DNA from 2 places in the Apolloniradiicaulis salifontis genome. Region 1 is predicted to be linked to the other one. Evidence: predicted binding sites of a transcription regulator. Region 1 holds the regulator's gene; the other holds the start of a gene.
What was found. Region 1 encodes LexA, which represses DNA repair genes until DNA is damaged. Its sites were predicted from a motif close to ATGTTCCNCTTGTGTTCC; they were not measured.
Positions count from the first base shown of each region.

Region 2: a site for LexA is predicted at 2,304-2,321, ahead of uvrA (excinuclease ABC subunit UvrA). Genes of this name have one in related genera too.

Region 1 covers NZ_CM132387.1:1,798,441-1,802,858, reverse strand. Annotated here, with positions in the region: gene ACWCOP_RS08725 (ComEC/Rec2 family competence protein) at 1-1,968, shown strand, start outside; gene lexA (transcriptional repressor LexA) at 2,138-2,821, opposite strand; gene trpC (indole-3-glycerol phosphate synthase TrpC) at 2,910-3,701, opposite strand; gene trpD (anthranilate phosphoribosyltransferase) at 3,701-4,418, opposite strand, start outside.
Region 2 covers NZ_CM132387.1:1,152,675-1,157,092, forward strand. Annotated here, with positions in the region: gene uvrA (excinuclease ABC subunit UvrA) at 1-2,150, opposite strand, end outside; gene ssb (single-stranded DNA-binding protein) at 2,367-2,876, shown strand; gene ACWCOP_RS05625 (penicillin-binding transpeptidase domain-containing protein) at 3,391-4,230, shown strand; gene ACWCOP_RS05630 (Kelch repeat-containing protein) at 4,227-4,418, opposite strand, start outside.

The sequences.
Region 1 (4,418 bases):
GTCGGCGCCGCGGCCTATTTCTCCCTCACCGCCGAACCCCCCGCCTGGACGGGTTCGGCCAGCGTGATGCTCGCCGCGGTGTTCGCGGCGCTGGCGGTTCTCTTACGAGGCGAGGCGGTGCGTCTCAGCGCCTGCGTCCTGGCGGCCGCGCTCGTGCTGGGCTTCGGCCTGGCGCAGGGGCGAACCGCGAGCCTGGCGCCGCCGCCGCTGGAGGTGAGCCAGCGCGCAGTGGGGGTGACCGGATGGATCGAGGCGGTGGAGCGCGGCGGGTCGCGCCCGCGCCTGCTTATTCGCGTGGCCGAGCTTGAGGGCGCCGGTGAACCGCCCCACCGTATCCGGATTCGCGCTCGCCTGGCCGCATTCACGCCGGGCGACGCGGTGCGCCTGCGCGCGGTGCTGACCCGCCCCACCGGCCCGTCCGCGCCCGGCGGATACGATCCGGCGCGCGCGGCCTGGTATGACGGCGTCGCGCTCACCGGCTTCGCCATCGCCGATCTTGAGCCGGCGGCGCTGGATCAGGCGCGCCTGCAGCGCGGCTTTGCGAAGATGCGCTGGAATTTGGCCGAGCGGATCCGGGCCAAAGCCGGAGAGCGCACCGGCGGGGTGGCCGCGGCCCTGCTCACCGGCGACCGTTCAGGCGTCAGCGAGGCCGACGCCGAAGCGCTTCGGATATCCGGGCTTGGCCATATCCTTGCGATTTCCGGGCTGCACATGGCGCTGTTCGCCGGCGGGGTGTACGTGGCGCTGCGCTATCTGTTCGCGTCCATCGAGCCCTATGCCCGCGCCCGCGATCCGCGCAAGCCGGCGGCGATCCTCGCGCTTCTGGCGGCGCTCGGCTATCTCATCCTCTCCGGGGGCGCGGTCTCCACCCAGCGCGCCTTCGTCATGGCGGCGGTGGTTCTCACCGGCGTGCTTCTGGACCGGCGGGCCTTCTCGCTTCGCTCGCTGGCCATCGCGGCGCTTGTGGTGATCGTGATCGCGCCGGAAAGCGTCACCGAGGCGGGGTTCCAGATGAGTTTCTCGGCCGTGGCCGCGCTCATCGCGGTGTACGAGATCTGGACGCGGGTGAAGCCGGAGCGGCTTGGCCGCGCCAAAGTTCTGGAGCGCATGAGCGATTCCCTCGCCGGGCTCGCCACCACCAGCGTGGTGGCCGGCGCCGCGACCGGCGCGTTCGCCGCGTTTCATTTCCAGCGAATGGCCGCCTACGGCCTTGTGGCCAATCTGGCGGCCATGCCGGTTTTCACCTTCTGGGTGATGCCCGCCGGCGTCGTCGCCCTGGCGCTGGCGCCGGTGGGTCTCGACGGGCCGGCGCTGGCGGTCATGGACGCGGGCTTGCGCATTGTTCTTGCCATCGCCCACTGGACGGCGGAGCTGGACGGCGCCGCCATGGCGACGCAGGCCGCGCCTGGCCTTGTCATCGCGCTTTATTCGGCCGGGTTCGCCCTGGCGACGCTGGGCCTGGGGCTGGTGCGCCTTACCGGCGTCATCGCCGCGCTCGCAGCCCTTGGGCTCTGGCTCACCCAGACCCCGCCCTCCATGATGATCAGCGACGGCGGGGTGGTGGTGGCCCGCTTTGACGACAGCGGCGCGTGGCAGGCCAGCAGCCTCAGGGCCTCGCGTTTTGACACCCGCGTCTTTCTTCAGCGCGCCGGGGCCGGGGGCTCGCGCGCCGAACGCGCGCCGCTGCGCTGCGACCCGCTTGGCTGCGTGGGCGAGACAGTGGACGGCCTGCGCCTGGCGGTGACGTCAAACCCGGAAAGCCTGCCGGAGGATTGTGCGCGCGCCGACCTGATCGTGTTCGACGGGCGGGCGCCGGCCTGGCGCAAGCGGCGGTGCGCGGCGGTGCTGCTGGACGATCCCGCGCGTGAGGCGCTGGGCGGGGCGGAATTCTGGATCAAGGACGGCCGGGTGATCCGCCTGCGCGGGGCGCAAGACCGCCGCCGCGACCGGATCTGGAGCACGCCCTAGCGCGGCAAAACATACTCAGAGCCGCCAGAAACATAACGCCCCGCCGGCGTGAAGCGGGCGAGGCGTTTCAGGGATCGGTCTCAAAAAGAGGCGCCTCACGATGAGGCGACGTGCATGCTGCGGGGCCGATGCAGGGTGTCGCCGGCGCCGATAGAGCTGCGGGAGCGGCCTAGTGGTACTGACGGATCAGACCCACGAGCCGGCCTTGAACCTTCACCTCGCCGGGGCCGAAAATGCGCGTCTCATAGGCGGGGTTGGCCGCCTCGAGCGCGATGGACCCGCCCTTTTTGCGAAGGGTCTTCAACGTGGCTTCCTCGTCGCGCACCAGGGCGACGACGATCTGGCCGTTATCAGCCGTGTCGGTGCGTTTGATCACCACCACGTCGCCGTCAAGAATCCCGGCGTCGATCATGGAGTCGCCGTGGACTTCCAGGGCGAAGTGCTCGCCGCCGGAGATCATGGCGTGGGGCACCATGAGGCGGTCGGTTTCATGCTGGATCGCAGAGATCGGCACGCCCGCCGCGATGCGGCCCAGCACCGGCACTTCAACACCGGCTTCAGACGACGCGGAGCCGCGCCGTTCCCCGAAGGCCGGCTCGATGACGTTGTCCGCGCTGACGCCGGAGCGCGGCGCAGAGTTTTCGGGGAGTTTGAGCACTTCCAGCGCCCGCGCCCGGTGGGCGAGGCGGCGGATGAAGCCGCGCTCCTCCAGCGCGCTCACCAGACGGTGAACGCCGGACTTGGACGCCAGCTGGAGCGCGTCCTTCATCTCGTCGAAAGAGGGCGAAACGCCGTCCTCTGACAGACGCTTGTGGATGAAGAGCAAAAGCTCGTGCTGTTTTTTGGTCAGCATGACGACCCTCAGGAACAAAACCGGAAAACGTTGCCGATGTTCTATGCCTGTTCCAGGTTAAGGTCAAGTAAAGGCCCGCGCTGCGGCGTCAAAACCCCATGAGCCCCCGTGTCGCCGCCGTCACATCGTCCTGCCTCATAAGGCTTTCGCCCACCAGAAGCGCGCGTGCGCCGGCGGCCTGCAGCCGCGTGGCGTCGGCGCGCTGGAAAATGCCGGACTCGGCGACCAGAAACCGGTCAGGACCGGCCATGGGACGCAGCGATTCGAAGGTTGAGAGCGAGGTTTCGAACGTGCGCAGATTGCGGTTGTTCACCCCGATCAGGGGCGAGGGCAGGGAGAGCGCGCGGGTCATCTCGGCGGCGTCATGGATCTCGACCAGAGCGTCCATGCCCCATTTGAACGCCTCCTCGATGAGGCTGGCGGCGACCGCGTCATCCACGGCGGCGAGAATCACCAGAATGCAGTCGGCGCCCAGCGCGCGCGATTCGGCGACCTGCCAGGGCTCGTAGAGGAAATCCTTGCGCAGGACGGGAAGGGCGACGGCTTCGCGCGCCGCCACCAGAAATTCATCCGCGCCCTGAAAGCTCGGCGTGTCGGTGAGCACCGAAAGGCATGCCGCGCCGCCGTCTTCATAGGCTTTCGCCAGCGCGGGCGGATCGAAGTCTGCGCGAATCAGGCCCTTGGACGGGCTTGCCTTCTTGACCTCGGCGATGAGGGCGAGGCCGTCTGAAGCCGAATGGGCTTTCAGAGCGTCCAGAAATCCGCGCGGCGCCGGCGCGGCGGCGGCGGCGTCTGCCACCGCCTCATAGGGGCGGGCCGCCTTGCGCTGCGCTATGTCGGCGCGCTTATAGGCTTCGATCTTGGCGAGCACGTCGGCCATCAGGCCTCTCCGGATTTGTCGGCGTGGCTGGCGGCCACCAGGGCGTGAAGCGCGGCCGCGGCGTGGCCGTCATCAATGGCGGTGGCGGCCCGGCGCGCGCCGTCGGTGAAGTCTTCTGCAAGACCGGCGAGTTTCAGCGCCGCGCCGGCGTTGAACAGCACGATGTCGCGATAGGGCCCGGTGACGCCCGCCAGAAGGCCGCGAATCGCCGCCGCGTTCTCCTCCGGCTCGCCGCCCTGAAGATCCTCCAGCGCGGCGGTTTCCAGACCCGCATCGCCAGGATTTAGCTCATAGGTCTCGATGGAGCCGTCGGGTTTAAGCTCCGCCACATGGGTGGCGCCGGTGGTGGTGATTTCATCAAGCCCGTCAGAGCCGTGCACGATCATAGCGGCTTCCGCGCCCAGCTCACGCAGCGCCTCGGCCATGGGCGTCAGCCAGCGCCGGTCGAACACGCCCAGAAGCTGACGCCGGGCGCCGGCGGGATTGGAGAGCGGACCCAGCAGATTGAAGATCGTGCGCACGCCCAGTGTCCGCCGCGCCGGGCCCACATGGCGCACCGCGCCGTGATGGGCCTGGGCGAACAGGAAGGCGACGCGCGCCTCGGCCAGCGCCTGCTCGATCTGGGCGGGGCTGGCGAACAGGTTGACGCCGAGGCTTTCCAGCACTTCAGCCGAGCCTGATTTCGAACTCGCCGCCTTGTTGCCGTGCTTGGCCACC
Region 2 (4,418 bases), 650 kb from region 1:
GTGAAGGCGCCGGTATAGGTGGCCGGGTTGGAGCGCGGCGTGCGCCCGATGGGCGACTGGTCGATATCGATGATCTTGTCGAGTTGTTCGAGCCCGAGCACCGTCTCGTGCTCGGCCGGAACGTTATTCGCGCCGGAAAGCCGGCGCGCGGCGGCTTTGTACAGCGTCTCGATGGTGAGGGTGGATTTGCCGCCCCCCGACACGCCGGTGACGCAGGTCATCACGCCCAGCGGGAAGGCCGCATCGACGTTTTTCAGATTGTTTCCGGTCGCGCCCTTCACGGTGACCGCGCGTTTGAGATCCACCGTGCGGCGGCGCTCGGGCAGCGGCACCATGCGCTTGCCCGACATGTACTGGCCGGTGAGCGATTTGGGGTTCGCGGCGATTTCCTTGGGCGTGCCCTCGGCCACGATCTCGCCGCCATGAACGCCGGCGGCTGGGCCGAGATCGACCACATAATCAGCGGTCTCGATCGCTTCTTCATCGTGCTCCACCACGATCACGGTATTGCCCAGATCGCGCAGGCCCCGCAGGGAGTCCAGCAGGCGGGTATTGTCGCGCTGGTGTAGGCCGATGGACGGCTCGTCGAGCACGTAGAGCACGCCGGTGAGGCCTGAGCCGATCTGGCTCGCGAGGCGGATGCGCTGGCTTTCCCCGCCCGACAGCGTGCCCGAGGCGCGGCTGAGGGAAAGGTAATCCAGCCCCACATCGACGAGGAATTTCAGCCGGTCGCGGATTTCCTTCAGGATCCGCCGGGCGATCTCCTGATCCTTCGGCGAGAGGGTCGCCTCCACCGTATCAAACCAGTCGCGCGCCTCGCGGATGGAGCGCTCACCGGCTTCGGAGATGTCGGCGTTGGCAAGTTTCACCGCCAGGGCTTCGGGCTTCAGACGCTTGCCGCGACAGGTCTCGCAAGGCTGGGCCGACTGGAAGCGCTGCAGATCTTCGCGAACCCAGCTGGAATCGGTCTCGCGCCAGCGCCTCGAAAGGTTCGGGATCACGCCTTCAAAGCTCTTCGTGGTGGAGAACTGGCGCAGCCCGTCCTCATAGGTGAATTTGATCTTCTCCTTGGTGCCGTCGAGCACGGTGCGCTTGAACTTCGCCGGAAGGTCGCGCCAGGGCGTGAACATCGAGGCGCCGTAATGGTCGGCGAGCGCCTGCAGCGTCTGCTGGTACAGTTTCGACGTGCCGCGCGCCCAGGGCGCCACCGCGCCGTCATAGAGCGTCTTGTCGCGGTCGGGCACGACCAGATGCTCGTCAAATTTCAGGTTCGCGCCCAGCCCGTCACAGGCCGGGCAGGCGCCGTGGGGATTGTTGAAGGAGAACAGGCGCGGCTCGATCTCCTCGATGGTGAAGCCGCTGACCGGGCAGGCGAACTTCTCCGAAAAGACGATGCGGTCATGCTGTTCGTAGGCGCCGGAGTCAGAGGCGAACTCGGCCACGGCGATACCGTCGGCCAGGCGCAAGGCGGTCTCCAGGCTGTCGGCGAGGCGCTGCTCCAGCCCCTCCTTGATCACCACCCGGTCCACCACGACGTCGATATCGTGCTTGTATTTCTTGTCCAGCTCGGGCGCCTCGTCGATCTCGTAGAAGGCGCCGTTGACCTTCACCCGCTGGAAGCCCTGCTTTTGCAGATCGGCGAATTCCTTGCGGTATTCGCCTTTGCGCCCGCGCACGATGGGGGCCAGCAGGTAAAGACGCGCGCCGTCCTCCAGCGCGGTGAGCCGGTCCACCATCTGGGACACGGTCTGGGCGCTGATGGGCTCACCGGTGGCCGGCGAGTAGGGCACGCCCACCCGCGCCCACAACAGACGCATATAGTCGTAGATCTCGGTGACCGTGCCCACGGTGGAGCGCGGGTTTTTCGAGGTGGTCTTCTGCTCGATGGAGATCGCCGGCGACAGACCCTCGATGGAGTCCATGTCCGGCTTGCTCATCAGCTCCAGGAACTGGCGGGCATAGGCGGACAGGCTCTCCACATAGCGGCGCTGGCCCTCGGCGTATATCGTGTCGAACGCCAGCGAGCTCTTGCCGGAGCCCGAGAGCCCTGTGAACACGATGAGCTTGTCGCGCGGAAGGTCCACGTCGACGCCTTTCAGGTTATGCTCGCGCGCGCCGCGCACCGAAATTGATTTCAGCGGTTCGCCCATGGATCAAATCCGTCCTTCAAGCTGATCGCGTCATAACTAGGGCCCAAGGCCGCCCCCCGCCACCACAAAGCTGTGGAGCATGCTGCGGGCGGCGTGGACAGGCACGGCGCCTTGGTGTTCGTTAACACATGAGTCGCGCCGGCGTTGACCGGCGGAACAGAGTGTGAACAAATATCGCGTGAGCGACAAGAGCCTTACCTGGCGAGGGAGTTTTCAATGGCGGGCAGCGTCAACAAGGTCATTCTGGTCGGCAATCTCGGCGCAGACCCTGAAATCCGCCGCCTCAACTCCGGCGACCCCGTGGTCAATCTGCGCATCGCCACGTCGGAGAACTGGCGCGACAAGTCCACCGGCGAGCGCCGCGAGAAGACCGAATGGCACAATGTGGTGATCTTCAACGACAACATCGCCAAGGTCGCCGAAAACTATCTCAAGAAGGGCTCCAAGGTTTACGTTGAGGGCCAGCTGCAGACTCGCAAATGGCAGGATCGCGACGGCAATGACCGCTACACCACAGAAGTGGTGCTGCAGCGCTTCCGCGGCGAGCTGACCATGCTGGACGGCAAGAATGACGGCGGCGGTGGTGGCGGCGGCCGGTCCTATGACGACGATCGTGGCGGTTCTCAGGGCGGCGGCTCTCAGGGCGGTTCTGGCGGCGGCCGTTCCAACGACCGCCCCCGCGAGGACTTCTCGTCGGATACGCTGGACGACGACATTCCGTTCTGATGGAGCTAGCTTTTTGAATGGCCTCTTTGGATCCATTGCTTACAGAAGTGCGGCGAGCCGCTAATTATGGCTTGCCGTTACTAGCTATATCAATGTCCGCTACACTTCCGGACATTTGCGCAGCATTGGCCCACGAAGACGGTCGGTCTACACAGAGACGCTACCTTGCTTGGTGCGAAGAGAATCTATCTGGTCCGGAATTTAGTTACCTTTCGCCCGAAGACTTTTATTCATTCCGTTGCGGAGTAGTCCATCAAGGGCGATACGGAGGAATGAGCCACAATGTCGCTAGAATCATCTTCACTCCACCAGGCTCTATGACGTTCACCAATTGTCGATTGAATGATGCCTACGTGTACAGCGTTGTACAATTTGTAGAAAACGTGGTTGGGAGAGTAGAGCTGTGGCTGGCTGGACAAGCGGGAAATGAAATAGTTAGTCGTAACCTGCGTAATGTTATGGCCTACCACCCAGAAGGACTCGCGCCATACATTGTCGGTTCTCCGGTTATTGGATGAATGCTTGGCTGATTTCGCTATTCTACGCAGGCCTCGCCGCGCTCTGTCTAGCCGCACCGTCGCTCGCCCAAGGTCCGCCCGGCGAAGACACGCTTGACCCCATCCTCGCCGCCGAGAACGCCACCGGCGCCATCCTCGTGCGGCGGCTCTCAGACGGCGCGGAGTGGACCGCCGGCGGTGAGCGGGTGGAACGGCGGATGATCCCGGCCTCCACGTTCAAGATTCCCAATGCGCTGATCATTCTGGAAACCGGGGTGGTCGCCGATCCTGACCTGGACGCGCTCGCCTGGGACGGAGTCGAACGCTCAAGCGGCTGGGATCAGGATCAGACATTGCGCACCGCGTTTCGCCGCTCTGCCGTATGGGCGTTTCAGCACTGGGCGCGCGAAGTTGGCCATGAGCGCATGGGCGAGGCGGTGTCGCGGCTGGAGTACGGCAATGGCGAAATCGGCGGCGCGGATAATATCGCCACGTTCTGGCTTCAGGGCCCCCTGGAGATTTCGGCGCGCGAACAGGTGGATTTTCTCGCCCGGCTCCACGCCCGAACCCTGCCGGTTGATGGGACTGTCCAGGACAATGTGATCGATATCATGCGCCATCGCACCGGCGAGGACTGGACGCTTTACGCCAAGACCGGCTGGGCGATCCGCGATGCGCCCAACCATGGCTGGTATGTGGGCTGGCTGGAGGCGCACGAGGGCGGCGAGCCCGAAACCTGGCTGTTCGCCGTTAATGTGGACCTTGATTACGAGGCCGGCGAGGGCGCCCTTCGCGAGCGGCTGGCGCGGGCCGCCCTGGTGGCCGCCGGCGCCCCGGACTCCCTGATCGAGCCTTAAGGCCTGAACACCTCAACCGCCGCACTGGTCTCATTGCCGCCGGCGCGCGCGGCCCCGGCGATGGTGTGGATCGCATCGTCGCGCATCACCGCGCCGAGCCCGTGGCGGGGCGTCGGCATGGCGCCGGCGTCGCGCCAGCGGTCTTCAGCAGCGTCATAAGCCCAGACCTGGCTGTAGACCCCGCCGCC